DNA from 4 places in the Kitasatospora sp. NPDC086791 genome. Region 4 is predicted to be linked to each of the others. Evidence: riboswitches for the same ligand, from Rfam matches in the RefSeq annotation. Region 4 holds a riboswitch; each other region holds the start of a gene.
The links. A riboswitch is a leader RNA that binds a small molecule or an ion and turns the genes downstream of it on or off. The one in region 4 is predicted to bind cyclic di-AMP.

Region 1 (6,863 bases), on a different contig from region 4:
ACCCCGGCCTGGTCACCGTCTTCGACGCGGGCGAGGACGCGGGCGGGGGCGACGGTGGGGGCGACGGTGGGGGCGAGGGCGGCGGCGAGCTCTATCTCGTCATGCAGCGCGTCCCGGGCGTCAGCCTGGCCGACCTCATCGCCGAGGACGCGCCCTTCCCCATCGAACGCGCGGTCGCCGTCGCCGCTCAGCTCTGCGGCGCGCTGGCCGCCGTCCACGCCATCCCGGTGGTCCACCGCGACCTCAAGCCCAGCAACGTCATGGTCCGCGAGGACGGCCGCACCGTCCTGCTCGATCTCGGCATCGCCACCGCCCTCGACACCGAGACCACCCGCCTCACCCTCACCGGCGTCCCCGTCGGCAGCCCCTCCTACATGGCCCCCGAACAGGCCCTCGCCGCCACCACCGACCCGCGCAGCGACCTCTACGCGCTCGGCTGCCTGCTGCACGAGATGCTCGCCGGCGAGGCGCCGTTCCGGGCGCCCACCGCGCTCGGCGTCCTGCGCCGGCACGTCGACGAACCGCCCGTCCCGCTGCGCGAGTTGCGCCCCGAGGTGCCGCCGCCGCTGGAACGGCTCGTTCTCGACCTCCTCGCCAAGCAGCCCGCCGACCGCCCCGCCGACGCCCAGACCGTGTACGGGCGGCTGCTCCCGCTGCTGCCCCCGGCCGACGGCGCCCCGCAACCCCGCTACACGCCGCTGCCAGACCCGGCCCGGCCGTACCGGTTCCCGCACCAGCCGCAGCCCGCCGCCGTTGCCGCTGTTCCCGTCGCCGCGCCGCCCGTCCGCTCGGAGCCGCGCCCCTTCCTGCGGACGCCCGTCCCGGCGGCGCCGGCCGTTCCACCGGCTCCCGCCACCCCGCCGCCGTCGCTCCCCGACCTGGGCGCCCAGTGCGCCCGCCTCTCCGACCTCGTGGACGCCGGCCGCCACGCCGAGGTCCTCGGTCTCGCCGCCCACCTGCTGCCCCGCGCCGAGGCCGAACTCGGCGACGCCGCACCCCTGGTGCGCACCATCCGCACCATCTACGCCCGCACCCTCCTGCACGAGGGCCACCCCCAGCAGGCCCTCCCCGAGTACCGCCGCCTCGCCGCCACCGCCGACGGCGGCCCGCACGGCCCCCAGGGCCTCGACCACCGCTACCGCGCCGCCCTCTGCCTCGACCACCTCGGCCACGGCGCCGACGCCCTCGCCGAGTACCAGGCCCTCCTCACCGCCCACACCGCCCGCCTCGAATCCGGCCTCGACACCGACCCCGAGCGCACCTACGACCTCCGCGAGCGCATCGGCCTCCACCTCGCCGCCGCCGGCGACCCCCAGACCGCCTGGCAGTGGCTGCTCCCCGTCCTCCTCGAACGCGAACGCCGCGACGGCCCCCACCACCCCACCGTCCGCCGCCTCCGCCAATCCCTCTCCACCCTCCACCCCACCCCCTGGCCCCCACCACCCCGCTGACCCGAGGCCTCCGACCCGTCCCCGCCCCTCCGCCCACTCCCCTGCAGATCGCCCACGGAGCGGGGAGTGAGAGGTCGGCGGTCGTCCGACTTCCTGTGCGCGGGGCGGTGGGGCTTCCGTGCTCGCCGCTGGTGCTCCGGCCTCTTCTGGGCCGTGGGGGATGGCTGAACGGTCGGCCGGGGGCGATCGGGAGTGGTGGCTGTCGGGGTGGGTGGGGTGACGGCCGTGGTGGGGGGTGGTGGGCGGGTAGGTTCGGGGTGTGACGACGAATGTTCCGGGCGCCAAGTTGATTCTGCTGACCACCACCCACCGGGTGGCTCCCGGCTTGCTGGCGTGGCCGGCGTGGGAGGCGCTGCGGGCGGCGGGGCGGGTGCTGGTGGGGGACGAGGGGCATCCGCAGGTGGCCGCGGTGCGGCAGGCCGGGGTCGTGGTGGAGGTGGTGTCGGCCGGGTCGGCGCCCGCGCTGGCCCGGCTGCTGACCGAGCAGCCCGCCGGGGCCGGGGCGACGGTGTGGCTGGGCGGCCCGGACGGGGATCCGGGGCTGACCGACGCGCTGGCGCGGCTGGCGGTGGAGCGGGCGGGCGAGGTGCCGGAGATCGAGGTGCTGCCGGGCTCGTACGACCTGCCGGGGTCGCGGCTGCTGGACCTGGTGACGGTGATGGACCGGCTCCGCTCGCCGGGCGGATGCCCGTGGGACGCCGAGCAGACCCACGAGAGCCTGGTGAAGTACCTGGTCGAGGAGGCCTACGAGCTGGTCGAGGCGATCGAGGAGGGGGACCGGGAGACGCTGCGCGAGGAGCTGGGCGACGTGCTGCTCCAGGTGTTCTTCCACTCCCGGATCGCCGAGGAGCACCCGACGGAGCCGTTCACCGTCGACGACGTGGCCGGTGACATCGTGGAGAAGCTGATGTACCGGCATCCGCATGTGTTCGGGGACGTCGAGGCCGAGGGCGCCGCCGAGGTGGAGGCGAACTGGGAGCAGCTGAAGGCGGCGGAGAAGTCGGACCGCGAGTCGGTGCTGGACGGTGTGCCGGCCGGGCTGCCCGCGCTGGCGTACGCGGCGAAGCTGGTGTCCCGGGTGCGTCGGGCGGGCTTCACGGGCGTGCCGGACGAGCCCTACGAGCTGCCGGCCGAGCTGACGGCGGAGTCGGCGGGCAGGCTGCTGCTCGCGGTGGTGCAGCGGGCCTACGACGCCGGGGTGGACGTGGACGCGGCGCTGCGCTCGGCCGCGCGCGGTTACCGGGACGCGGTGCGCGCGGCCGAGGGGCTCAAGCCGGAGTAGAGCTTCAAACCCAGAGCCTCAAGCCGGAGTAGGACCCCAAGCCGGAGCCAGGGCCCGAAGGCCCGGGCGCTCAGGCCGCCTTGGCGGTGCTGTCGGCCGGGCACCGCTGCGGCGGGACGAGCTCACCGATGGCCTCGCCGACGAGGACGACGAGTTCGGCGAGCCGCTCCAGGTCGAGGTGGTCGGGCAGGTCGGCGAGGGAGATGATCCGCTCGCCGTCCGGGCCCGCGACGGCGAAGAGGTCGATCGGCCCGAGGTGCTTCTCCGCGGTGTCGACGAGGGCGGCGACGTCGCTGGGGCGGCGGATGTCGCCGGACACGCCGACCACGGGGCATCCCGTCCGGTCGAGCTCGGCGGCGAGGTCCTCGGCGATGCCGACGTGCTGGTCGGCGATCAGCATTCCGGCGGCGCCGGCCGCGGCGAACCGGCGGGCGAGGTCGGTGCCCGACCCGCCGTCGAGGACCGCGATGACGACGACTGACCCGCTGACCCGCATGGTCTGCTCCTCCCTGTGGACGACACCGCACCGGCGCCCACGCGTACTGCGGAGGATCGTAGGCACGTCCTGACCCTCCGCAACAGGGATTACCCCTCAGGTGACCAGACTCACGCCCGCCGTGCGGCCAAGAGCTGTCCAAGAGCTGTCCACGGACCGTCCACGGGTCGTCCACGGAGCGTTGGCGCGCCCGTCGCACGCCGTCGACGGAGGAGCCGCGCACCGTTGACGAAGGGGGCGCGCGCCCACCGGATACGGTCGACCCATGCCAGCTCAACCCGACCCCGCCGGGGCCCAGCCCGACCCCACCGCTCCGCAGCTGTTCACCTGGGAGTTCGCCGCCGACCCGTACCCCGCCTACGCCTGGCTGCGCGAGCACGCCCCGGTGCACCGCACCACGCTGCCGAGCGGCGTGGAGGCCTGGCTGGTGACCAGGTACGCGGACGCCCGGCAGGCGCTCGCGGACGGCCGGCTGTCGAAGAACCCGGCGCACCACAGCGAGCAGGCGCACCGCACCGGCCGGGTGGGCATTCCGGGGGAGCGGCAGGCGGACCTGATGACGCACCTGCTGAACATCGACCCGCCGGACCACACCCGGCTGCGCCGACTGGTGTCGAAGGCGTTCACCCCGCGCCGGGTGGCCGAGTTCGAGCCGCGGGTGCAGCAGCTCACCGACCGGCTGATCGACGGTTTCGCGCAGCGCGGTTCGGCGGACCTGATCCACGAGTTCGCCTTCCCGCTCCCCATCTACGCGATCTGTGACCTGCTGGGCGTGCCGGCCGAGGACCAGGACGACTTCCGCGACTGGGCCGGGATGATGATCCGGCACGGGGGCGGTCAACGCGGTGGTGTGGGGCGGGCGGTGAAGCGGATGCGGGCGTACCTGCTGGAGCTGATCCACCGCAAGCGGGCGGACCTCGGGGACGACCTGATCTCGGGTCTGATCCGGGCGAGCGACCACGGTGAGCACCTGACCGAGAACGAGGCCGCGGCGATGGCTTTCATCCTCCTCTTCGCGGGCTTCGAGACGACCGTGAACCTCATCGGCAACGGGACGTACGCGCTGCTGCGCGACCCGGAGCAGCGCCGGCTGCTGCAGGAGTCGGTGGCGCGCGGGGAGAGCGCGCTGCTGGAGACGGGGATCGAGGAACTCCTGCGCTACGACGGGCCGGTGGAGATGGCGACCTGGCGGTTCGCGACGCGGCCGCTGACCATCGGCGGGGTGGACATCCCGGTCGGCGATCCGGTGCTGGTGGTGCTGGCCGCCGCGGACCGCGATCCGGCCCGGTTCGCGGACGAGAACACCCTGGACCTGGCCCGGAAGGACAATCCCCACCTGGGGTTCGGGCACGGCATCCACTACTGCATCGGTGCCCCGCTGGCCCGCCTGGAGGGGCGTGCCGCGCTGGCCACGCTGCTTTCCCGGCTGCCGGATCTGCGGCTCGCGGAAAGCCCGGAGAATCTGCGCTGGCGCGGTGGCCTGATCATGCGTGGTCTGCGCGAACTTCCGGTCGAATTCAGTCCGGAGAGCCGCTCCCCGCACACGCCTCCGCACTCCCCTTATGCGCCTCCGACACACTGACACAAGGTGACGAAACGCCGGACGGCGCACTGACGGAGCGTCGCCCGATCGTCGTCGGGCGGGGTGTGAACAACCATCAACCCGGACATAGCGACTCGGTTGGTAGGCGATCGGGCACGCGCCGTAATTTCTGTGTGATATCGGTGATATGAGCTTGTGATTGGTCTGAGGATCTGTCTAGTCTCCCTGGAGTTCGCAGCTGCGGACCTCGTGCGCGGAACGCCGAATCCTGCCCGCCGCGCACGGGAAACCGACCAGACCCTGGGCAGGGGCGGGGGAACCAGGTTTGTTGCCGTCCCCACGGCTTGGGGTGAAGCCGCCCGAGCGGAATCGTTTCCGCGCACGGCGGCCGGGCCACCTCCCGGTCCGAACCCGACAGCTCACCTCGCAGGCGTGTGGAGAGGGACCTTCATGCTGTTCGTTGGATCTGGCCGTCACCGTCGTCGCACCCAGGCCGAGAAGGCCATCGCCGTCGCCGGTGTGGCCGGCGTCGGACTCGCGATGCCGCTCCTCACCGCCACCGGTGCCTCCGCCGCCCCCGCCTCCACCTGGGACTCCGTCGCCCAGTGCGAGAGCGGCGGCAACTGGAGCATCAACACCGGCAACGGCTTCTACGGCGGCCTGCAGTTCACCTCCAGCACGTGGAAGGCGTACGGCGGCACCGCGTTCGCGCCGCAGGCCAACCAGGCCAGCAAGGGCCAGCAGATCGCGATCGCCGAGAAGGTGCTCGCCTCGCAGGGCCCGGGCGCCTGGCCCGTGTGCTCCAAGAAGGCGGGGCTGAGCAAGGGCGGCGCCCCGGCCGCCGTCGACACCTCCTCGGACGCCAAGCCGCAGTCCGCCCCGCAGCAGCAGACGCCCAAGCGCCAGGCCCAGAAGCCGGCGGAGAAGCCGGTCCAGAACCCGGTGCAGAAGCCTGCCGAGAAGCCCGCCCAGAAGCAGGCCCCCAAGCACGCCGCGCCCGCGCAGGCCGAGAAGCCCGTCGACCAGGCGGCGCAGCAGTACGTCCCCAAGCACGCGGCCCCGCGCGCCGACCAGCCGGCGGCCCCGACCACGCAGACCGGCCACGACTACACCGTCCGCTCCGGTGACACCCTGTCGTCCATCGCCACCGCCCAGGGCGTGTCCGGCGGCTGGCACGCGCTCTACGACGGCAACCGCGGCACGGTCGGCGGCGACCCGGACCTGATCATGCCCGGCCAGGTCCTGCACCTCGGCTGAGCCCGTCCGCACCGGCCCCGGCGGTGTCCGGGGTGCGGAGAGGGGGTCGGCGCCGCCGGCCCCCTTCGTCCGCATTCGCCCGCCCCGGTGGGACAAGCTGGGACAAGCAGGTGAACTACCGGTGGGTAGTGGGGCCACACGCTGAGACGGGACCGAGGCCGACGTGGCCCCGGGAGCCCGGGCGGTTAGGCTCTGGTCCGTAACGACTCCGCAATCGTTCAGCCGGCAGCACCACCGCCGCCCGGACCCTGCTTCCGCAAGGAGATGCCTCGTGCCGTCCATCGATGTCGTCGTAGCCCGTGAGATCCTCGACTCGCGCGGCAACCCCACGGTCGAGGTCGAGGTCGGCCTCGACGACGGCAGCACGGGTCGTGCCGCTGTCCCGTCGGGTGCCTCCACCGGTGCCTTCGAGGCGCTGGAGCTGCGCGACGGTGACAAGAACCGCTACTTCGGCAAGGGCGTCGAGAAGGCCGTCCTGGCCGTCATCGAGCAGATCGGCCCGGAGCTGGTCGGCTACGACGCCACCGAGCAGCGCCTGATCGACCAGGCCATGCTGGACCTGGACGCCACCCCGGACAAGTCCTCGCTCGGCGCCAACGCCATCCTGGGCGTCTCGCTGGCCGTCGCGCACGCCGCCTCCGAGGCCAGCGACCTGCCGCTGTTCCGCTACCTGGGCGGCCCGAACGCGCACGTCCTGCCGGTCCCGATGATGAACATCCTCAACGGCGGCTCGCACGCGGACTCCAACGTCGACATCCAGGAGTTCATGATCGCCCCGATCGGCGCGGAGTCCTTCTCCGAGGCCGTCCGCTGGGGCGTCGAGGTCTACCACAC
Region 2 (6,863 bases), on a different contig from region 4:
CGTGCCCGTCCGGGCCGGGCTGATCAAGGTCGCGGACGACGCGGGCCGCACCACCCCGCACACCCGCCGGACGATGGCCGCAGCCGCCGAAGCCCACCACGCCACCGGCGCCCCGATCGCCGTCCACCTCGAACCCGACGGCGATCCGCACGAGGTCCTGTTCCGGCTCAGCGGCCGGCACGGAGTCCGGCCGGACCGGATCATCCTCGGGCACCTCACCCGCTTCCCCGACCGTTCGGTGTACCGCAGCCTCGCCGCCGAGGGTGTTCACCTCGCACTGGACAGCCCCTCCCGGAGCGGTCACCCGGCCGACCTCCGGGCCTTCGACGTCATCGCCGACCTGGTCGAGGCGGGCCACGCCTCCCGGGTGCTCCTCGGCGCCGACACCACCACCCGTACCGCCCGGCAGGCCGGTGGCCCGGCCCGCCTGCTCACCGACCTCGCCCCACGGCTCGCCCGCGCCTTCGGCCCCGAGCTGCCCGGACTGCTCCTCACCGCCAACCCGGCGGCGGCCTTCGCCGTCGACTGGCGCACCCCGTGAGCCCGGCAGCAGCCCGGGATCGGGCGACGTCGTGCACCGCGTGATGTCGCTCGTCGTGCTCGCCGACTGGCTGGTCGACCCGCCCGCCCGGCGCATCCGCCCGGTCGTGGTGCTCGGCCGGCGGGCCTTCCCGCTGCTGTTACCCGGCCTACGTGCTGCTGCGCGGTCACGCTGTCGACTGGTACCCGTACCCCGTCCTCGACCCGGGCCGGCACGGCGGCTACCGCCGGGTGGCCGGAGCCTGAGTGATGGCCATCATGGCGCCCCGAACCCTCACGCCCGCCGACTGGCCACTCCGGCGCGACCTCAGAGTTCAGAGTTCAAAGTTCACATAACAGATTTCGAAATCTGTTATCTGAACTCTGAACTCTGACAGCTGAAACCTGTCACCTGTTCCCCGTGACCTCCCAGCGATCACCAGCCTTCTCCCAGCTACCGCTAGGGTTGGTCCTCGCGCCCCGGCGGGGGAACCGGGGTGACCTCCTCGGATGTCCCCAGCGGAGGGGACTGGAGTTCGAGGCGTGGGAGCAAGTAGGACATGGGTCTGACGAGCCACAAGGTGCTGGCGCTGACCGTATTGATCGCCGTCGTGGTGATGGGGGGAACGGTCTGGCTGTGGCCCAGGCTGGCGAGGAAGACCTGGCAGGCGGTGCTCGGCCGGATCGGCGCGCTGCTCGCCACCCAGCTCGCGGTGCTCGCGGCGCTCGGCCTGGTGGCGAACAGCTACTTCGCCTTCTACAGCAGTTGGGACGACCTGCTGGGCACCGGTGACGCCGGCCCGGTGGTGATCCACAACAAGGCGGACGCCTCCGGACGCCTCCTGGTGGAGACGATCGGCCACGCCTCGGTCAAGGGCGGCGGCGCGATGGGCCGTGAGCCCAGTCAGTCGGGCGAGATCCGCAAGGTCCGGATCGACGGCGCGGTCAGCCGGCTCTCCACCGAGGGCTACGTCTACCTGCCCCCGCAGTACTTCCAGCCGGAGTACGCGCAGAAGCAGTTCCCCGCCGTGATCGTCAGCACCGGTTTCCCCGGGATCGCCGAGAACCTGATCACCCGGTTCAACTACCCGGGCGCGGCGCTCAAGCTGCTGCAGGAGGGCCGGATGCAGCCGACCGTCATGGTCCTGGTGCGCCCCTCGCCCGCGCTGCCGCAGGACACCGAGTGCGAGGACATCCCGAACGGCCCGCAGTCCGACACGTACTTCACCAAGGACGTGCCCTCGGCGATCCAGGCCAGCTTCCGGGTCTCGTCCGACCCGCAGGCCTGGGCCTTCATGGGCAACTCGACCGGCGGCTACTGCGCGCTCAAGCTGGCCATGCGCCACCCGGACGTCTTCCCGACCGCCGTCGCCCTCTCCGCCTACTACGACGCCGCCGACGACCCGACCACCGGCGACCTGTTCGGCGGCAGCAGGCAGCGTCGGGACGAGGCCAACCTGGTGTGGCGGCTGAAGAACCTGCCGCAGCCGAACGTGTCGGTGCTGCTGGCCGGCACCAAGAGGGGCGACGGCGACTACCGGCGGGAGACCGAGGCCTTCGTGGACGCGGCGCGGAGCCCGATGAAGGTCTCCTACAGCATGCTCGAAAAGGGCGGCCACAACTTCGAGACCTGGAGCGCGCTGCTGCCGTCCTCGCTGGAGTGGCTGTCCCAGCACCTCAGGGTGCCGAACCCGACCGCCTGATCGTCCTGCTGTCCGGCGGAACGCCCACAGACCACAGACCAAAGACCAAAGACCAAAGACCGAAGACCAAAGACCGAACCCCCGGGGCCACAGCCTCGGGGGTTCGGTCGTCACGCGGTTCAGGCCACCCGCTCCAGCGTCCCCGTGTGCAGCTGCCCGACCCGGCCGCCCTCGCCCTCGAAGGTCCAGAAGGCCCGTACCGTCAGCTTGTTGAGGTCCATCACATGGCTGACGGTGATCCCGCTCTGCTCCGTCCAGCTGACGAAGTAGATCTCCGGCGCGACCTCGGCGACGTGCAGTCGCACGTCCTCCCACTGGCCCGCGGACTCGCCGAGGCCCTCCCAGCGCAGCCGCGTGCCGTCGGCCGAGTAGGTGTTGCGGAAGGCCGCGCCGTTGTCGGCCCGGAAGACGTAGGTGCGGCCGGCGAAGGCGGGCGGGGACGCGGTCATGGTGGGGCGGCTCCTCGTTTCGGGTCTTGGTGGTCTTGAGGGTCTTGTGCACTGCGGAAAATGTCGGAGCTCCAATTTATCCGACGGGGCGCACTCGGTCAGATCTTTGCCACGGCAGGGGCAGCCGCCGTGCCACCCGCCGAGGCGTGCGACCGTCACGCGGGCACCCGGCCGGGATCCGGCCGGGCCGGGTGAAGTGATCAACTCGGCCGCTACCCAGCGTCGTTGATCGACACCGCTGTGAGCTGTACGACAACCGGTCCGGCGGAGTTGTCCGTTCACGGACGGCCTGCCTAGCCTGCAACGGTCGTCCGCCGTCGCGGACCCCGCCGCCGGGACGCCGAGTCCCGTCCACCCGCCGGCGGGCCACCGAGCACCACAGCGGACGGGAGCGGGGAAACCGAGGTAGGCGCCCGGTCCGTGCGCTCGCGCGTACGGGGCGAGGCTAGGGGTGAAGCCGTTCCACCGGCGGCCGGGCAACTGCAGCCCGAACCCGACAGCTAACCTCGCAGGCGTCGCAGAGGTCACCCCATGCCCCAGCCTGCTGCCCGGCGCCGCGCGCCGCGTCACGCCCGCCCCTCCCACCGCGGCCGCAACGCCGCCCTCGCCGCCACCGGGGCGCTCGCCATCGGCGGCGCCGGCCTGCTCGGACTGCCGGCCGTCGCCGGCGCCCAGGCCGCCACCGCGCCGACCGCCACCGCGACCACCCCCGCGCCGACCGTCACCCAGGACCGCCTCGGCCCCGCCACCATGGTCGCGGGCAAGGCCGCCACCGCCTCGCTCGGCCTGCACTCCTCGGCCTGCTTCACCGCGAAGACCGTGGGCGTGGGCGTGCGCGACGCGAGCGGCACCAACCTCGACTTCCCCGGCAACGCCTCCGACGTGCAGATCTGCCCGAGCGGGGTGAACTTCACCAGTGGTGCGCGCACCCTGCCCGCCGGGACGTACTCCCAGTTCGGCTTCTGGCAGGACCTCGGCGGGGTCTGGCACAACCTGCCCGCACAGCAGCTGGTGGTCTCGGCCACCGCCCCGACCCAGACCCCGACCCCGACGGCCACGCCCACCCCGGCGCCCACCAAGACCCCGACCCCGGCGCCGACCCCCACGGCGACCCCCGCCCCGACCCCGAGCGCCACGGCGACCCCTACCACTCCCGCGCCGTCCTCCCCGGTCGCCGGCAAGTCGCTGACCTGGTCCGACGAGTTCAACAGCGCGATCTCCTGGGGCCAGCGCTGGGTCGGCGACAAGACCACCTCGTACAAGTACGGGAACCACAACCCGGACGACAACAAGCTGGACTGGCTGAACAAGAACAACGTCAGCGTCGCCAACGGGGTCGCCACCTTCACCGCCACCCCCGGCGGCCCGACCCTGGAGAACGGCAAGCAGTCCTGGAACACCGGCTTCCTGACCACCGAGGGCTCCAGCGAGGGCTTCCAGGTCAAGACCGGCGACTACGCCGAGACCCGGGTCAAGCTGCCCGCCGGCACCGGCGCGTGGCCGGCCCTGTGGACCTGGAAGAACGGCAACGGGGAGGTCGACTCCTTCGAGTACCACCCCGACAACCCGAACCTGCTGGAGCTGACCAACCACGTCAACCCCGGCAACGCGAAGTACTACACCGACGCGAGCGCCGTCGCGAAGGACCAGTGGGTGACCATCGGCACCTACTACGGCGCCGACTCGGTGGACTGGTACGTCAACGGCGTCAAGGTCTTCTCGGACGGCAAGGGCGTCGGCGCCAACTGGTCGGCCTACCTGATCCTCAACCTCTCGGTGTGCGCGGGGCAGTACCACCCCGCGCCGCAGGGGACCGCCCCGATCACCATGGCCGCCGACTACGTCCGCGTCTACCGGTAACCGACGACGCGGAGCACGTCCCACCGGTCGCCGGGAACCGGCAGCCGCTCACCGGCGCCCGGCGCCCGATGGGACGACGCGTTTCAGGAACTCGTTGCTGCTCTATTCGACCGTGATCTCGAACGGCGTCCGGTTGTTTCCCCGGTGCCGGTCGTCCGGGCTCTGCACCGAGACCTCCCCGAGGAGTCGCTCGCCCGAAGGCAGGGTGGGGGAGAGATTCACCCGGACGAGCGCCGTCGCGCTGCGACCCTCTTTCAGGCCGGGCCCGAAGACACAGCGCACCCGGCGGCCGAGCAGGAGCACCTGGCAGTCCGCGGGGAAGTACGGTCCCGTCGCCGTGACCCCCGGCGGCAGGTCGACGGTGACCGTGAACGGCGAGGCGGTGGTGTCCGGGCCCCCGTTGCCGACGAAGCCGTGGACGACCGTGCTGCCGCCGGGCGGCGCCGGGTCCGGGTCGATCCGGACCACCTGCAGATCGGAGTCGGACGGCGCGGCGACCAGGGCGGGCAGGGTGGACACCTCGGGGGCGCCGGACGTGCCCGGCGTGCCCGGCGCGACGACGTCCACCGCCGGGCGGGGCCCCGGCCGATGCAGCGCCCAGGACGGGCCGGTGGCCAGTGCCGCCACCGCGCAGCCCGCCGCCACGGCCGCGACCAGACCGGCCCCGCCGAACCTCCTGCCCCGGTCCTCGCCCCTCACGCCGCCGTGCTGTTCCGTGCCGTCCCTCGCGACGCCCCGTACATCCTGGTGCTTCATCCCGCACACCCTGCTCTCGTGCTCCGGCGACCCGCGCCGTCGCGGGCCGCGTCCGCACCAGGGTTGCCGAGTGGCTGTCGCGACCGGATCCGCCCCGCCCGCCGTTCGCCCGATCGGAGGACGTTCGGCGTCGGCCGGAGCGTGTCCTGCCGGCGAAGGGAGTTGATGTGACGTCAGGCGCCGGGCACCGGACAGCGGTGGTCAGGGGGCGAGCACCTGCCCCAGCCGGGTGGCGATCTGGTGCATCACCGGTACCAGCGAGGCGGCCCCGGCCTGTTCCTCCAGCGCCCGGACGCGGGCCTCCGGCCCGGAGACCGAGAGCGCGGTGGGCGTCGGCGCGCCCGGGACGGCCAGCGCGATGCAGCGGACGCCGATCTCCTGCTCCTGGTCGTCGACCACGTAGCCGCGCTCGCGCGCCTCGGCGAGCTGGCGCATCAGCTCCCGCGGGTCGGTGACGGTGTACTCGGTGTGCGCCGGCAGCGGGTTGGGGCCGAGGACGGCGCGCGCCTCGTCCTCGGGGAGCTGGGCGAGCAGCGCCTTTCCGACGCCGGTGCAGTGCGGCTGCACCCGCCGGCCGACCTCGGTGAACATCCGCATCGAACGACGCGACTGCACCTGCCCGACGTACACCACCTCGCCGCCCTCCAGCACCGCCAGGTTCGCGGTCTCGCCGGTGGCCTCCATGAGTTCGGCCAGGTAGGGGCGGGCCCAGCTGCCGAGCAGCCGGCCGGCGGTCTCGCCGAGGCGGATCAGCCGGGGGCCGAGGGTGTAGCGGCGGGCGGTGTCCTGACGGACGTAGCCCTGCTGGACGAGGGTGCGAACCAGTCGGTGGATGGTCGGCATCGGGAGGCCGGAGCTGGTGGAGAGCTCGCTGAGGGTGGCCACGCCGCCCGAGTCGGCCAGCGCCTCCAGGAGTTGGAAGGCGCGCTCGACGGACTGCACGCCGCCGCTCGCGCGGTCGGCGCCTGTCGTCGATGCTGTGTCGGGGGTCGCGACCACCGGCGTTCCCTTCACTGTCGGGGAGGAGCGGAATCCGGCGACCTCGTCAACAAGTCGTTGAAATTCTGTATCGCGGAAACTAGTCTCCACTGTACAGAATCGACCGTCTTAGGAGTGTCCTGCTCATGGCTGCAGATCAGGGGACCTCCCCCAGCCTCCGGCTGGGGGCGCCCGCAAGTGCCTCCCCCGCCGTTCCGGTCGTCACCGTCGCCGGTCCGCACGTCGACCGGGCGGAGGAGGTGCTCACTCCGGAGGCGGTCGCCTTCGTCGCGGGCCTCCACCGCGCCTTCGAGGACCGTCGGCAGGAGCTGCTGGCCAGGCGGAAGACCCGCCGCGCCGAGATCGCGGCGGCCGGCACGCTGGACTTCCTCCCCGGGACCGCCGACATCCGGGCCGGTGACTGGAAGGTCGCCGAGGCGCCCCGCGCCCTCCAGGACCGCCGGGTCGAGATCACCGGCCCGACCGACCGCAAGATGGTCGTCAACGCCCTCAACTCCGGGGCGAGGATCTGGCTCGCCGACTTCGAGGACGCCACCTCCCCGACCTGGGAGAACGTGATCAGCGGTCAGGTCAACCT
Region 3 (6,863 bases), on a different contig from region 4:
CGGCGTCGGCTGCTCCGGCCGGCCGGATCATGGTCTCGGTCATGTGGCGAGTATAGGGGTGAAAGCCAGTAGGGACCATTACATATCGGCTCGGCGGCGGCGGTCGGCGGCCCGGAGCACCAGGACGCGGCGGGTGCGGCCGTCCTCGGCGCGGGGGAAGCGGCGGACCTCGCTGGCGATGCGGCACTCGCCGAGCGCGTACCGCAGCGGGTCGAGGTGCCCGCAGCGGCGGCCACGCCCGTCGTGCAGCGGCTGGACCCGGACCTCGCCGTCCGGCGAGGTGACCCGGACCAGTTCGGCCAGGGCGGCCAACTGGTGCTCGGGGCCGAAGAGTTCGGGGTAGGCGAAGAGCAGGTAGCCGCTCAGGGTGAGGGCGAAAGTGCCGTCCGCGAAGGGCAGCCGGGGCAGTGCGGCGGCCACGTACCGCTGCGGGTGCGCGGCCGAGTCGGCGGCGAACAGCCGACGGGCGCGGTCCCAGCTGCGCAGGTAGCGCTCGGGCCGGTGCGGGAGCGTTGAGGGGTAGAGGAACGGGCGGGCGGCCATCGCGTCGGCCATCGCCGCCCGGGCGGCCAGGGCGCGGTCCGCGACCACCGGCAGCGGCAGCGCGTACGCCGGGTCGGCGGCGATCACCCGGCAGCCCAGGTCGCGCGCCTCGGCGGCCAGGCCGGCCGCGCCGCCGGGGCAGTCCAGCAGCGGCCCGGGGAGGGCGGCGAGCTGGGCCCGGGTGAGGTCGAACAGGGCGCAGTACTCGTCCAGCGGACGGGAGGTGACCAGGACGTCCGGGGGTTCGGGGGGAATGCCTGCGACGGCCACCCGGTCATCCGAACACGGGCCGGCCCCGACCGCATCCGGAGTACGGACGGGGTCGGGGCCGGCGGTCGAGGCGCGGTGGGCGAGGCCCGGCGGTCGAGGCGCGGTGGGCGGCCCGCTCAGCGGCCGAGCAGGCCCCGGGCGGCGGCCCGGTTGACGTTGGTCAGGCCGCGGACCAGCTGCGCGGTGAGGAACACCAGCACCACCCCGGCCAGCGAGAACCCGGCGATCTGCCACATCCCCTCGATGTAGTAGACGTGGTGGACGTGGTGGCTGTCGGTGTAGTCGAACACCCGGTACCCGCGCCAGTCGGTGTAGGCCGGGAAGACCCAGTGGTAGACCGGGTAGAGCGCCATCGCCCAGCCGAGCAGCAGGAACACCAGCGTCATGACGAAGCTGAAGATCGCCCAGGGGAACATCACCACCTGGTACAGCGCGGCCTTCCAGCCCGCCCCGTCCGCCAGCCGCGCGGTGATCCCGCCCCAGCCGCCCGGGCGGACCCGGCGCACCGGCTTCGGCCCGGGGACGTCCAGGGCCAGCATGCCGCGCGTCCGGGCCCGCTCCAGCCGGCCGAAGCCGCGGCCGGCGGTGGTCAGGCCGGCCAGCACCGGCAGGCCGAGGGCGGTGACGAAGGTGCCGAGGCCGAGGCAGAACAGGGTGATCGCGACGGCGAAGCCGGCGATCGCCACCGGCAGGCCGCTGAGCACGTAGCCGATCTCGCGGTAGTAGTGCGCGGAGAACGGCGCCGCCCAGAAGACGGGCGGCCGCTCGCTCCGGTGGGCGCGGTCGGCGTACCGGTCGGCGCGCGGGTCGGTGTACGGATCCGCGTGCCGGTCGGCGCCGTAACCGCCCAGGACGTCACCCTCGTGGTCCCACGTGCTTCGGCTGCTGCTCATGTCCCGGCCCCCGGCCCCTCGTTCTGACGGTCGTTCGCGTTCGCTGACGTCGTCCAGTCTGGTCGGAGCGCGGCTCGGGGGGCATCCGGAGGCCTGGCGGATCGGGGGTGGGGTTATCCCCCGCCCCCGGGCGGCCGGTGCCGGGGGCACGGGTCAGCCGGTCGGGCCCGGCCACTCGTCGACGAGCAGCCCGTAGAGGTACGCGTCCGACCAGACGCCGTCCTTGAGCCGGGCGTGCCGTACCCGCCCCTCCCACTGGAACCCGAGCCTGGTGAGCACCTTGACGGAGGCCGTGTTGGCCACCTCGACCCGAGCCGCCAGCCGGTGCAGGTCCAGGGTGCGGAAGGCGAACTCGCAGAGCAGGCCGACGATCTCGCCCGCGTAGCCGCGGCCCCAGGACTCGCGGCCGAGGACGTAGCCGAGCTGGGCGGCGCGGTGCTTCCCGAGGGTCAGCGAGGCGTGCCCGATCGGCGTCGCGTCCCGCGGGTCCGCCGCGTCGGCGAGCCTGGTGACGGCGAGCCGGTAGGTGTCCCGCTCCTCGGCCATCGCCTCCTCCAGGTAGAGCTCGATCTGGTCGGCGCAGGACTCGCGGTCGCACGGCTCGAAGGGCAGGTGACGGGTGACCTCCGGGTCGCCGAACAGCGCGTGCAGCGCGTCCACGTCGCCGTCGGTGTGGTGGTACTCGCGGATGGCCAGCCGGGGGCCGACGAGTCGTACGGGGACCATGGCTGCCGACCCTACCCGCCCCCGGCGACTACCGTTCGGACTATGAACGACGAAGACCTGCGGCTCGCCCCGCGCACCAGGGCCGCCGACCTGCTCGCCTGGGCGGCCGAGCAGGGCCGCACGCCGGTGGCCGAGGAGCCGCTGCGCGCGGTGCTGGCGCTGCTGGAGCTGGGCGGGAGCAGGATGCACGACGGCTGGCCCGAACTGACCTCCGCCGCGGTGGAGCACCTGCTGTACGAGCGGCTCCACCTGTACGTCCAACCCGGACCCGAGGAGGACCCGCTCGCGTACGGCGACGCCGTCCGGCTGCTGATCGACCACCAGCGGGCGGCCCGGCGGCTCAACGCCAAGCGCCAGGAACGGCTGCACGCGGAGGCCGAGTGGCAGGGCGAGGTCGCGGCCGGGCTGCTGCGCCGCGCCGACCTGGTGACCTGGCCCCGGCTGTACGCGCTGCTGCTGCACGCGTACGGGGTGGACGTCGCGGACGAGGCGGCCGTGCGGGACTGGCTGGCCGGCTTCGGCGAGCTCGCCGAGGAGGAGCGGCTGGCCGCGTACGAGGCGCTGGCGTCGACCGGCTGGCTGGACGAACCGGACGAGCAGGGCTGGGGACCGGGCCGGGTGCTGTCGGTCGGCATGGCCACGGACGGCGCGCGGCGGCTGCTGGAGCAGGGCCTGATGCGGCGCAGCTACCGCAACCTGGCCGAGCTGACCGCGCTCGGGCGGCCGATGCCGGACGAACTGACCGGGGACTTCGGGCGGTTCGAGGAGGCGGCGGTCGACGCGGCGCTCGACCTGTTCGGGGCATGGACGGTGCCGGGGCTGCCGCGACTGCTGGTGGAGGACTTCCCGGTGCTGGCGCCGGAGCCGGGCCAGGAGGAGATCGACGCGTACCTGGCGCAGGTGCCCGCGGAGGAGTGACGCGCGGGGCGCGACGTACGAGGAGCAGTGCGGCGCGATGAGTACGGCGCGCCGAGCCCTGTGGAGGAGCCCCCGGCCGCGCGGCCGGGGGCTTCCGGGTGTCCGCTACGGGTTGAGGCCGCGCTGCTGGAGCCAGGGCTCCGGGTCGACCGGGGCGCCGCCGCCGGGGCGGACCTCCAGGTGCAGGTGCGGGCCGGTGACGTTGCCGGTCGCACCGACCTTGCCGATCTGCTGGCCGGAGGTGACCTTGCCGGAGCCCTTGATGATCGAGGAGAGGTGGCAGTACCAGATCTCGGTGCCGTCGGGCAGCGTCTCGACGATCCGGTAGCCGTACGAACCGGACCAGCCCGCCGAGGTGATGGTGCCCTGGCCGAGCGCGTACACCGCGGTGCCGGTGTCGGCGGCGAAGTCCAGGCCGGTGTGCAGGTTGGCCCAGTAGCGGGCGCTCTGGCCGTAGTGGGCGGAGAGCCGGTAGTCCTTCACCGGGAGGGTGAGGGCGGCGGCCCGCTCGGTCTCCGCCTCGTCGGCGGCGCGCTTGGCCTCGGCCTCCTTGGCGGCGGCCTTGGCCTCGGCGTCCTGCGCGGCCTGCACGCGGGCGCTCTCCTCGGCGGCGGTGCGCTGGCTGTCGGCCTGCTGCTGGATGCGGGCGGCGAGCGCGAGGCCGGGGTCGGCGGAGAGGGCGACCGGGGTCTCGTCCGGGGCCTCGACGGCGGGGGCGGCGGCCGGGGTGGCCGAGGCGAAGCCGGTGGCGCCCAGGGTCGCGGCGACCGCGGTGACGCCGAGCAGCGGGGAGGCGCCGCGGGTCTGACGCGGCATCCGGTGCCGGTTGGTCTCGGCCTCGGAGCCGAAGGACTCGGGACCGAAAGCCTCGGGACCGTCCGCACCGGGGTGGTCGAGGAGCTGGGTACCGGCTGCGGGGCCGGCCGGGTGTGCCGGGGTGTGCGTCGACGCCACGGAGGCGCGCTCCTTTCCTTCCTTCGCGCCTACCGGGTTAGCTGACGGGTTCGGAGCAGGAAGGTCTCCTACGGCCGGGCCTGGGCCCCGCCGATTCACCCCAAGGAACGTGGTTCCCCGGCTCCCTGACCTGCCCGGAGGCCGGCCGGCGGGATTAGGCGACGGCGCACGGTGCCGTCTGGGTACGGCGTTGACAACCGCGCTGCGTTATCAAACGTTAATCCTAGGACGCTCCGATTCCAAGCCATCCGTCCGGTACGGCTGTGGAGCGGGTGATCGGACGTCAACGAACGACCCCCCGCACAAGCAGAGCACCCATCTGAGTACTCCTACTCATGTGCGACCCGACCGGGCGGCCGCATCCTGACGCCATGAGCGCACCGACGCAGAACCGCACCACCGCCGCGTACCACATCCAGGCCGTCCTCTCCTTCGCCGTGTCGGGCACCGCCCTCGCCGCCGGGATCGCCTACCTGCCGGTCGGCGGGTGGACGCGGGCCTTCCTCGGGGTCGGCCTCCTCTACACCGTCACCTCCGCGTTCACCCTGGCGAAGGTGATCCGGGACCGGCACGAGTCGAACGAGATCGTCAGCCGGGTCGACCAGGCCCGGCTGGAGAAGCTGCTCAGCGAGCACGACCCGTTCCGGGTCGAGGGGGCCTGAGGCGAGCCGCCCCCCGCCCTCCTCGCGTCGAGCGCCGCCCGCTTGACGGCTAAGGCTATTAGCATTAGCTTTATGGCTATCGGCAGCACGTCGATGCCCGCAGCGGCGGACCGAGGAGGCCCCCATGAACGCCACCGCCACCCCCGACACCCGGTACCTGACCCTCCCCGGCGGGCGGATCGCCTTCGACGACACCCGGCAGGGCGACGGCACCCCCGTCGTCCTGCTCCCCGGCATGCTCGACAGCCGGGCCACGTACCGGCACCTGCGCCCGCTGCTCGTCGCCGCCGGCCACCGGGTCATCACCATGGACCTGCGGGGCTTCGGCGAGTCCTCCATCGCCTGGGACGACTACGGCCCGGCCGCCCTCGCCCACGACCTCCTCGCCCTGCTCGACCACCTCGGCATCGAGCGCGCCGTCCTCGCCGGGAACTCCTACACCGGCGCCACCGTCGTCAAGGCCGCCGGGGACGCGCCGGAGCGGGTCGCCGGCATCGTCCTGATCGACGCCTTCGTCGAGAACCCGCAGCCGGGCGCCCTGATGCGCGGCGTGCTCCGCCTGATGAGCGTGGCGCTCGTCCACTGGCCCGCCTCCTGGGGCTTCTACCTGCGCCGGATGGCCTTCCCCGGCGCCAAGCCCGCCGATTTCGACCCGTACGTGGACGGGCTGGTCGCCGCCCTGCGCACCCCGGGCCGCAAGACCGCCACCCGCGGCTACGTCCGCGGGGACTCCTCCCCGGCCGGCTGGACGGCCGCGGTGCGGTGCCCGGCGCTCGTGATCATGGGCAGCAAGGACCCCGACTTCCCCAAGCCCGAGCTGGTCGCCGACCGGCAGGTCGCGGCACTCGGCGCGCGGAAGGCGATGATCGAAGGGTCCGGGCACTACCCGATGGCCGACAACCCGCAGGCCACCGCGGCCGCCCTGCTGCCCTTCCTCGCCGAACTCGCCGAACTCGCCTGACTCGCCTGACTCCCCGCCCGACTCCCCGCCCGACTTCCGTACGGAGAACCCGAAGCCATGCCGCGCATAGGACTGACCCCCGGCCAGGTCGTCGACCACGCCCTCGCCCTCATCGACGAACAGGGCGCGGAAGCACTGACCCTGGCCGCGGTCGCGGCGCGGGCCGGGGTCGCCACCCCCTCGCTGTACAAGCACGTCAGCGGCGGCCTCGCCGAACTGCGGCGGATGATCGCCGTCCGGGTGACCGAGGAACTGGCCGACCGCCTCGCGGACGCCGCGGTCGGCCGCAGCGGGGACGACGCCGTCGCCGCCCTGCTGCGCGCCTACCACGCGTACGCCACCGAGCGCCCGCACCGCTACAACGCCCTCCCCCAGGCCCCGCAGCACGACGACGACCTGACCCGGGCCGCCACCCGGCTCGTCGGCGTGATCACCGCCGTCCTGCGGGAGTACGGCCTCGACGGCTCCGAGGCGATCCACGCCGCCCGCACCGTCCGCTCCCTCGCCCACGGCTTCGCCTCCCTCACCACCGCCGGCGCCTTCCGACTCGCCGAAGACCTCACGACCACCCAGGACCGCCTCATCAGCACCCTCACCACCGGCCTCCGCGCCTGGCCCGCCTGACGAGCCGCCCACGGGCCACGGGACGTCGGCCCGGCCGACTTCCCGCGCAGGACGTCGCGGACGACGTGGCGATGCCGCCGGTCCTGCACCGGACGTCGTCCCTTCCGCAACATCCTGCACACACGCCCCACACATCCCAGGACGCGAATCGGCCATCGCGAGCCGTCGCGACGCGCCCCGACCGGCCCGGCCGGGTCGACCCGAGGCCGCGTCAGGCGTGGCGGTCGACTGCGAACGAGTCCGGATTGAGGCCGGATTGACTGGATATTGACGAGATCCGGTCACTTGGCGAGATCCGTTCACACCTTCGTA
Region 4 (6,863 bases):
ACTGTTCGTAGGCCTGGGCGATGCCGGTGGCACCGGCGGCGAAGTCCCGGTCCTCGGGCAGGCCGACGGGCAGCCGCCCGGCGACGACGTCCCGGGTCAGCTCGGGGGCGATCTGCTGCGGGCCGCGGCCGCAGTCGCGGTAGGCGGTCCAGTCGGCGACGCCCTCGGAGAGCCACAGCGGCGTCCAGGCCCGGGTGTCGGACCTGGTCGCGACGTGGGTGGCCTCGTGCGTGATGACCACCTGCCGGCCGAAGTCGCTCAGCCGCCCGTACGCCTCGGGGTTGACCAGCACCCGGTCCGCCGGGGTGTGCCGGGGCGCGCCGGGGGCGGCCACGGTGACCGCCGCCATGCCCGCCCAGCCCGCCGGGTCGACCTCCAGCAGCCGGGCGAACTGCTCCTCGGTGGCGGGCAGTTCGAGCAGCAGCCGGCCGGGCCCGGCGCTGCCCCAGACCTCCTCGACGGCCGGCACCGCCCGGTCCCCCACCGCGACCAGCCCGACCGGGTCGGGGCCGTCGGTCGAGCCGAGCACCAGGCAGCGCGCGCCCGGCGCCGACCGTCCGGGGCCGAAGTCCCAGAGCGCCGGCGGCCCGCTCGCGCTCTCCTCGCGCTCGACCCGCCAGCCGTCCCCGGTCCGGGCCAGGGCGATCCGGCGCGGGTACACCACGGGGTCGTCGTCGTACCCGGCGATCCGCACGGCCAGGTCGGCCGCGGCGGTCAGCCGGTCCGGCCCGTCGCCCGCGGCGAACACCAGGTTGCGGTACGCCGCCCCGGCCACCGGAAGCCCCGACCGGGCCGGCAGCGAGCGGGCCCGCTCCGCCAGCACCGCCGCCACCTCGCCGTGCGGGTCGGCCGCCGACCGGGCCGGTGCCGCGGCCGGGGCGAGCGGCGGCAGCGACAGCTGGGCCAGCCCGCCGACCGCGAGCAGCAGCGCACCCCGCCGCGACAGTGCGTGACGGGGCCGGGCTGTCGGAGCGGAGCCGTAGGGGCCGCCGGGCGACGCGCTCAGAGCCGGACCACCCCCGAGACCGGCATGGCGTTGACGCTCTCGTAGCGGACCCTGGCGCCCGGGTAGGGGGCGTGCACGATCACCCCGCCGCCGGCGTACATGCCGACGTGGTGCATGTCCCGGTAGAAGATCACCAGGTCTCCCGGTCGCGCTTCGGAGAGGTTGATCCGCCGGCCGGCGTACGCCTGGGCCTGCGAGGTCCGCGGCAGGGTCACTCCGGCCTGCCGCCAGCTGTAGTACATCAGACCGGAGCAGTCGAACGCGCGGGGCCCGGTGGCCCCGTAGACGTACGGCGATCCGACCATCCGCACCGCGGCGGCCAACGCGGCCGCCCCGCGCTCGGAGGCGGGCGGGGTGGAGCCGAGGTCCAACCGGTCGGTGCCGCGGGTGGCGCGCTGCTCGGCCTCCCTGGCGTCCTGGGCGGCCATCCTGGCCCGTTCGCCGCTGCCCAGGCCGTTGAGCAGCTTCTGCGCGGCGGCCAGCCGCTGCTGGATCTGCTGCTTGGTGTCGGCGAGCGAGCGGCGGGCCTCGTCCAGCTCGGCGAGCTTGGCGGTCGCCTCGGTGCGCCGCTGGTCGAGCCGGCGCTGGCGGGTGACCAGCTCGTGCAGCCTCTCCTGTTGCCGCTGCGCCGCCTGGCCCATGGTCCGGGCCAGGGAGAGGTAGCCCTCCGGGTCGGGGGACAGCATCAACTGGGCGGTCTGGGTCATCCCGCCGCCGCGGTACTCGGCCCCGGCCACGGTCGCCAGGCCGCCGCGCAGCTCGTTGAGCTGGTCCTGGGCGACGGCGAGCTCGCCCTGCAGGATCGTCGTCTCGCCCTGGAGGCGCCGCTGGGTCTCCTGCGCCGCGTTGTACTTCTCCGACGCCTGCTCGGCCTCGTCGTAGAGCTGCTCGACCTGCGCCTTGACGTCCTTGCGGTCGGCCGGGTCCGGACTGCCGGGGGCAGCCTGGGCGCTGCCGCCGGTCGCCACGCCGAGCGCGGTGGTGGCGGCCGCCGTCAGGACCAGCGCCCGGGCGAGCAGGTGGGAACGGCGGTGCACGGGCATGGCGGCAACGGCTCCAATCCGGCGGCGCGGCCCCGCCGCCGCCCCGGTGCGGGCGGTCGTCGAGCGGGAGTCCGGTGGCAGACGTTAGCGAGTCCGGGCAAGCGAGTCCAAACCCCTCCGGACCCGAATATTTGACCCGTAATCGGACATCAGGTCGGCCCGTCGGAAAAGCCGCAGGCCCGGCCTTCCGTGGCGGAAGACCGGGCCCGGAGGCGCCGAGGGCGGGTCAGACCCGCACGATGCTGCTCAGCGGCATGTTGCTGACGGCCTCGTAGCGGACCGAGGCACCCGGCTTGGGCGCGTGCAGCACCTGGCCGTTGCCGGCGTAGATGCCGACGTGGTGGGCGTCCCCGAAGAAGATCAACAGGTCGCCGGGCTGGGCCTGGGACAGGTCGGAGCCGATCCGGGTGCCGGCGTGCGCCTGCTCCTGCGAGGTGCGCGGCAGCGAGACGCCGACCTGGTTGAACGCCCAGACCATCAGGCCGGAGCAGTCGAAGGAGCCCGGGCCGGTGGCGCCCCACACGTACGGGCTGCCGACCTTGGAGGCGGCGGCGGACAGCGCGGCGGCACCGCGCGAGCTGCCGGGGGAGGGCAGCTTGCCGGCCGGCGTGGACGAGGGCGTGGAGAGGTCGGTGCGGCTGGTGTCGCGCGAGGCGCGGTCGGCGGCCTGCTGCTGCGCCTTCGCGGCGTCGGCCTGGGCCTTGGCGTCGGCGGCGGCCTTCTCCTCGGCCGCGCGCAGCGCCTGGCGCTCCTGGTCGGTGAGCGTGTTGAGCAGGTCCTGGGCGGCCTTCAGCTTGTTCTGGACCTCGTCCTTGGAGGCCTTCAGCTGCTGGGTGGTGGACTCCAGCTCGGCGAGCTTGCCCTGGGCCTCGGCGCGGTCCTGGTCAAGCTTGCGCTGCTGCTCCTGGAGCTGCTTCAGCTGGTTCTTCTGGGTGTCACCGGCCTGGTTGAGCGTGCCGGCCTGGGAGAGGAAGTTGTCCGGGCTGGACGAGAACATCAGCTGGACGGTCGGGGATATGCCGCCGTTGCGGTACTGCTCCCCGGCGATCTGGGCGAGGCCGCCCTGCAGGTCGGTCACCTGCGCCTGCTGACGGGCCACCTGGTCCTGCAGGCCCGAGACCTGCTTCTCCAGCTCCTGCTGCTTCTCCTGGGCGGCGTTGTACTGCTCGGTCGCCACCTCGGCCTGCTCGTTGAGCTGGTCGACCTGCGCCTTGACCTGGTCCTTGGTCGGCTGCGGGTCGGCGTGCGCGCCGGACTGCGCGGAGAGGGCGACGGCTGCGGCGGCGACACCGGTCATGATCGAGACCCGGGTGCGGCCTGCGGGCTTGGGACGACGATGGGACGCCACGAAGGCGGACTCCTTCTTCCTACGTCCGCCTACCGGGTGAGCTGACGGGTTCGGGCCGGAAGGATGCCCTACGACGCCTCACGGCCGTTCCACCGGCCGACCTGGCGCCGATTCACCCCGGAGGAACGTGGTTCCCCGGCTCCGCTCCGCAGCGCCCGCGGTTACTGGGCTCCCCTGTCGGGCAGTCGTTCCGACCTGCCCCGCTGCCTCGCGAACTCGGCGGTGACCACCACCGCCACCCTGGCTGGGTGATCGACACTGCAGTGGTCTGGGGCATGACCCTAGTAACTGAACCGTGATCGGTTCAAATCCTTGTCAGAAAAAAGACGGAAGATTACCCAAGTTCTTTTGTGAAAATGACCGATGGTGATCGCCGCCGCACGCAAGGCTGATCAGATCTCACCGACTGGTCGCGAAACGCTCGAAAACCCGAACACCACCCCCGGTACGAGGGTGGTGCGGATCACACGGCCCGGACGAACCTCTCCGGCGTGTCGGGCCGTCAGACCCGGCGGATGGTGTTGATCGGCATCGCGTCGGCCTTCATCACCTTCACCACGTCACCGGTGTGCGGCGCGTGGACCACCATGCCGTTGCCGATGTACATCCCGACGTGGTGCATGTCGCCGCCGTAGATGACGAGGTCGCCGGGCTGCGCCGCGGCCAGCCCGGGCACCGCGGTGCCGTAGTGGCCCTGCTCCTGCGAGGTGCGCGGCAGCGAGACGCCCGCCTGGCCGTACGCCCAGAGCATCAGGCCGGAGCAGTCGAAGGTGCCCGGCCCGGTGGCGCCCCAGACGTACGGCGAACCCTGCTTGCTCATCGCCTTGGCCACGGCCACCGCCGCGTAGCCGCTGGCCGGCGGCAGGTTGCTCAGGTCGACCCGGTCGCTGCCGCGCGAGGCCCGGTCGTCCTGCGCCTGCTGGGCCTTCAGCGCGGCGCGGTCGGAGGCGCTGAGCGAGTTCAGCAGGTCCTGGGCGTCCTTCAGCTTGGCGTTGACGTCCGCCTTGGCCTGGTTCAGGTCCTTGGTGGTGGTGTCGAGCGAGGCCAGCACGGCGGCCGCCTCGGCCTTCTCCTGGTCCAGCCGGCGCTGCTGGTCCAGCAGCGCCTTGAGCGCCTCGGCCTGGCTGGCGCTGGCCTGCTCGACGGTGGACGCCTTCTGCAGGTAGCCGGACGGGTCGGAGGAGAGCATCAGCTGGACCGAGGGGTCGATGCCGTTGGTGCGGTACTGCTCCCCCGCGACCTGGGCCAGACCGCCCTGCAGCTGCGTCATCTGCTCCTGGCCGCGGGCCACCTGGTCCTGCAGCTGGTCGGCCTGCTTGCGCAGCTGGTCGGCCCGCTCCTTGGCGCCGTTGTACTTCTCCGCCGCCTGCTCCTGCTCCTCCTGGAGCTGGTCGATCTGCGCCTTCACGTCCGTCTTGTTCGGCTGCGGCGCGGCGTGCGCGGCCACCTGGGCGGAGAGGGCGACCGCGGTCGCCGCGGCAGCGGTGAGCACGGAGACCCGCGCGCGGCTCGGCTGCTTGGGACGGCGGTGGGAGGCCAAGAGACCGGCTCCTTCTTCCAACGGACTCACCCGATCGGATGAGAATCCGGAAAATAGGTTTGACGCCAGACCCTAGTGCGGATCTACCCGTTTTGCCACTCCCCCGAAGGCGTGAACTCCGTTTCCCCCATCGACTCCACCGGACCCACACACCGCCGCGCGACCGGCGCTGACCAGGCGTCATCCGCCCGGCCCGGACTCAGGGCCGGGCCAGCCGGTTCAGCAGCAGCACCGAGGCCACCGGGCGCGCGCCCGCCTTCCGCACGCCCTCCGCGACCTCCCGGTCGGCGGACACCACCACCACCGGACGGCCCTGCGGCTCGGCCCGCACCAGACGGCGGATCAGCTCGTCCGCGGTCTCCCCGGTCCGGCTGAACCGCACCCGGACCCCGCGCGGCGGCGCCATCATCACCGGAACGTCCAGGTCCTGCCCGTCGAACACACAGGTGACCTCCGCCTGCGTGCGCTGCGCCAGCATCGCCAGCCCGCCCAGCAGCCGGATCCGCTGCTGCTCCAGCGGCAGCGTCGGGTAGCCGGTCTTGGTCACGTTGTAGCCGTCCACCACCAGGTGCACCTGCGGGATCGCCAGCAGCTGGTCCAGCAGCGCCGGGTCGTCCTCGGCCAGGCCGCGCCGCGCCACGTCGTGCGGCGAGGCCGACCCCGGCACCACCGCCTCCACCAGATCCGCCGGGCGGATCTGGGAGACCGGCAGCGCCAGCTCCCGCTGCAGCCCCTGGGCCGACTGCAGCACGGTGTCCAGCAGCAGCCGCAGCCGCATGTCCTCGACGCTGCGCCCCTCGCGGGCCGAGCGGCGGCCCTGCTCGGCCGCGGTCTCCAGCTCGGAGACCCGGTGCTTGAGCCGGCGCGCCTCGGTCTCGGCCGCGCCGCGCTCGGCCGCGCCCTGGGCCTTCAGGGCCTCCAGCTCCCCGGAGACCCGGCGGGTCTCCGCCTGCGCCCGGCGGGTGTCGCTCTCCAGCGACCGCACCTTCTTGCGCAGCGACTCGGCCTCCCGTCGGACGGCCTCGGACTCCGCGCGCTGCCGCTCCAGGTCCGCCCGCGCCGCGGCCCGCACCTCGGCCAGCTCCGCCTGCAGCTTCTCCACCAGCCGGGAGGCCTCGGCGGCCGCGTCCTCGGCACCGGCCCGCTCGGCCTCCTCGCCCGCCTCGGCGACCAGCCGGCTCCAGCCCGCCGAGCGCACCAGGTAGGCGGCGGCCGCGACGTCCATCGGATCGGCGGCGCCGGGGACACTGCCCGACTCCAGCGCCCGCACCAGGTCCGGCTGCCCCAGCCGCAGCCGCTCCGCTATCCGCACCCGGAAGGCCGGCTCCGCCTCCAGCGCGGCCGCCAGCGCGGTGGCCGCGTACTTCGCCCGCCGCGCGGGGGTGAACTTCACGTACTGACGCAGGCTCTGCGGGAGCTCACCCGGCGGCAGTCCGCCCAGCGCGTCCGAGGCCAGCCCGACCACCCGCCGGCGCACGCCCTCGGGCAGCGGCCGGTCCAGCTTCTCGACGGCCCGCTCCGCCGCGGCGTCGGCGGAGTCGGCGGGATCCGCAGGCTCGGCGGGCTCGCCGGGGTCCGGGGAGTCGGCCGGCTCGGCGGCACCGGACCAGGCGCCCTCCACCTCGACGCCCTCCACCTCCACGGCTCCGGGCTCGACGCCCCCGGGCTCGACGGCTCCGGGCTCGGCGCTCTCCGCCGGTCCCGTCCCGGCGCCCGGCGCCTGCGCCTGCGCAGCGGGCCGAAGCCCCTGCGCTTCGCCGGGCTCCTTCGCTGCGTCCACCACGTCCTCGGCTCCGATCCTGTTCTCCGGCTGGCTACGGCCGCGACTGCCCCCTGTCGTCACGCTCCGTGTGTCCTGTCTGTATTGTCCCGTGCGGCGGACGGGCGCGCCGCGCACCGCCCACCGCACCGGCGGTGATCAGCCCT

Region 1: linked by a shared signal. The riboswitch ahead of AB0Q99_RS33430 (transglycosylase family protein) and the one ahead of AB0Q99_RS09445 (NlpC/P60 family protein) in region 4 are both predicted to bind cyclic di-AMP.
Region 2: linked by a shared signal. The riboswitch ahead of AB0Q99_RS06140 (glycoside hydrolase family 16 protein) and the one ahead of AB0Q99_RS09445 (NlpC/P60 family protein) in region 4 are both predicted to bind cyclic di-AMP.
Region 3: linked by a shared signal. The riboswitch ahead of AB0Q99_RS15980 (M23 family metallopeptidase) and the one ahead of AB0Q99_RS09445 (NlpC/P60 family protein) in region 4 are both predicted to bind cyclic di-AMP.

What each region holds. Positions count from the first base shown of each region.
Region 1 is NZ_JBFBOC010000052.1:7,696-14,558, reverse strand. It holds gene AB0Q99_RS33450 (serine/threonine-protein kinase) at 1-1,451, shown strand, start outside; gene AB0Q99_RS33445 (MazG family protein) at 1,711-2,733, shown strand; gene AB0Q99_RS33440 (SDR family NAD(P)-dependent oxidoreductase) at 2,804-3,229, opposite strand; gene AB0Q99_RS33435 (cytochrome P450) at 3,495-4,811, shown strand; cyclic di-AMP (ydaO/yuaA leader) riboswitch at 5,054-5,221, shown strand; gene AB0Q99_RS33430 (transglycosylase family protein) at 5,223-6,029, shown strand; gene eno (phosphopyruvate hydratase) at 6,301-6,863, shown strand, end outside.
Region 2 is NZ_JBFBOC010000002.1:496,697-503,559, forward strand. It holds gene AB0Q99_RS06125 (phosphotriesterase) at 1-541, shown strand, start outside; gene AB0Q99_RS06130 (alpha/beta hydrolase-fold protein) at 1,080-2,222, shown strand; gene AB0Q99_RS06135 (phenolic acid decarboxylase) at 2,342-2,671, opposite strand; cyclic di-AMP (ydaO/yuaA leader) riboswitch at 3,072-3,201, shown strand; gene AB0Q99_RS06140 (glycoside hydrolase family 16 protein) at 3,203-4,531, shown strand; gene AB0Q99_RS06145 (hypothetical protein) at 4,634-5,287, opposite strand; gene AB0Q99_RS06150 (IclR family transcriptional regulator) at 5,489-6,286, opposite strand; gene aceB (malate synthase A) at 6,412-6,863, shown strand, end outside.
Region 3 is NZ_JBFBOC010000009.1:228,819-235,681, reverse strand. It holds gene AB0Q99_RS16005 (GNAT family N-acetyltransferase) at 1-43, opposite strand, end outside; gene AB0Q99_RS16000 (class I SAM-dependent methyltransferase) at 79-813, opposite strand; gene AB0Q99_RS15995 (sensor domain-containing protein) at 930-1,706, opposite strand; gene AB0Q99_RS15990 (GNAT family protein) at 1,860-2,432, opposite strand; gene AB0Q99_RS15985 (hypothetical protein) at 2,475-3,350, shown strand; gene AB0Q99_RS15980 (M23 family metallopeptidase) at 3,456-4,304, opposite strand; cyclic di-AMP (ydaO/yuaA leader) riboswitch at 4,317-4,475, opposite strand; gene AB0Q99_RS15975 (YiaA/YiaB family inner membrane protein) at 4,676-4,966, shown strand; gene AB0Q99_RS15970 (alpha/beta hydrolase) at 5,091-5,927, shown strand; gene AB0Q99_RS15965 (TetR-like C-terminal domain-containing protein) at 5,985-6,551, shown strand.
Region 4 is NZ_JBFBOC010000004.1:105,031-111,893, reverse strand. It holds gene AB0Q99_RS09455 (hypothetical protein) at 1-823, opposite strand, end outside; gene AB0Q99_RS09450 (NlpC/P60 family protein) at 1,003-2,049, opposite strand; gene AB0Q99_RS09445 (NlpC/P60 family protein) at 2,276-3,397, opposite strand; cyclic di-AMP (ydaO/yuaA leader) riboswitch at 3,408-3,561, opposite strand; gene AB0Q99_RS09440 (NlpC/P60 family protein) at 3,900-4,937, opposite strand; gene AB0Q99_RS09435 (NYN domain-containing protein) at 5,137-6,438, opposite strand; gene AB0Q99_RS09430 (hypothetical protein) at 6,856-6,863, opposite strand, start outside.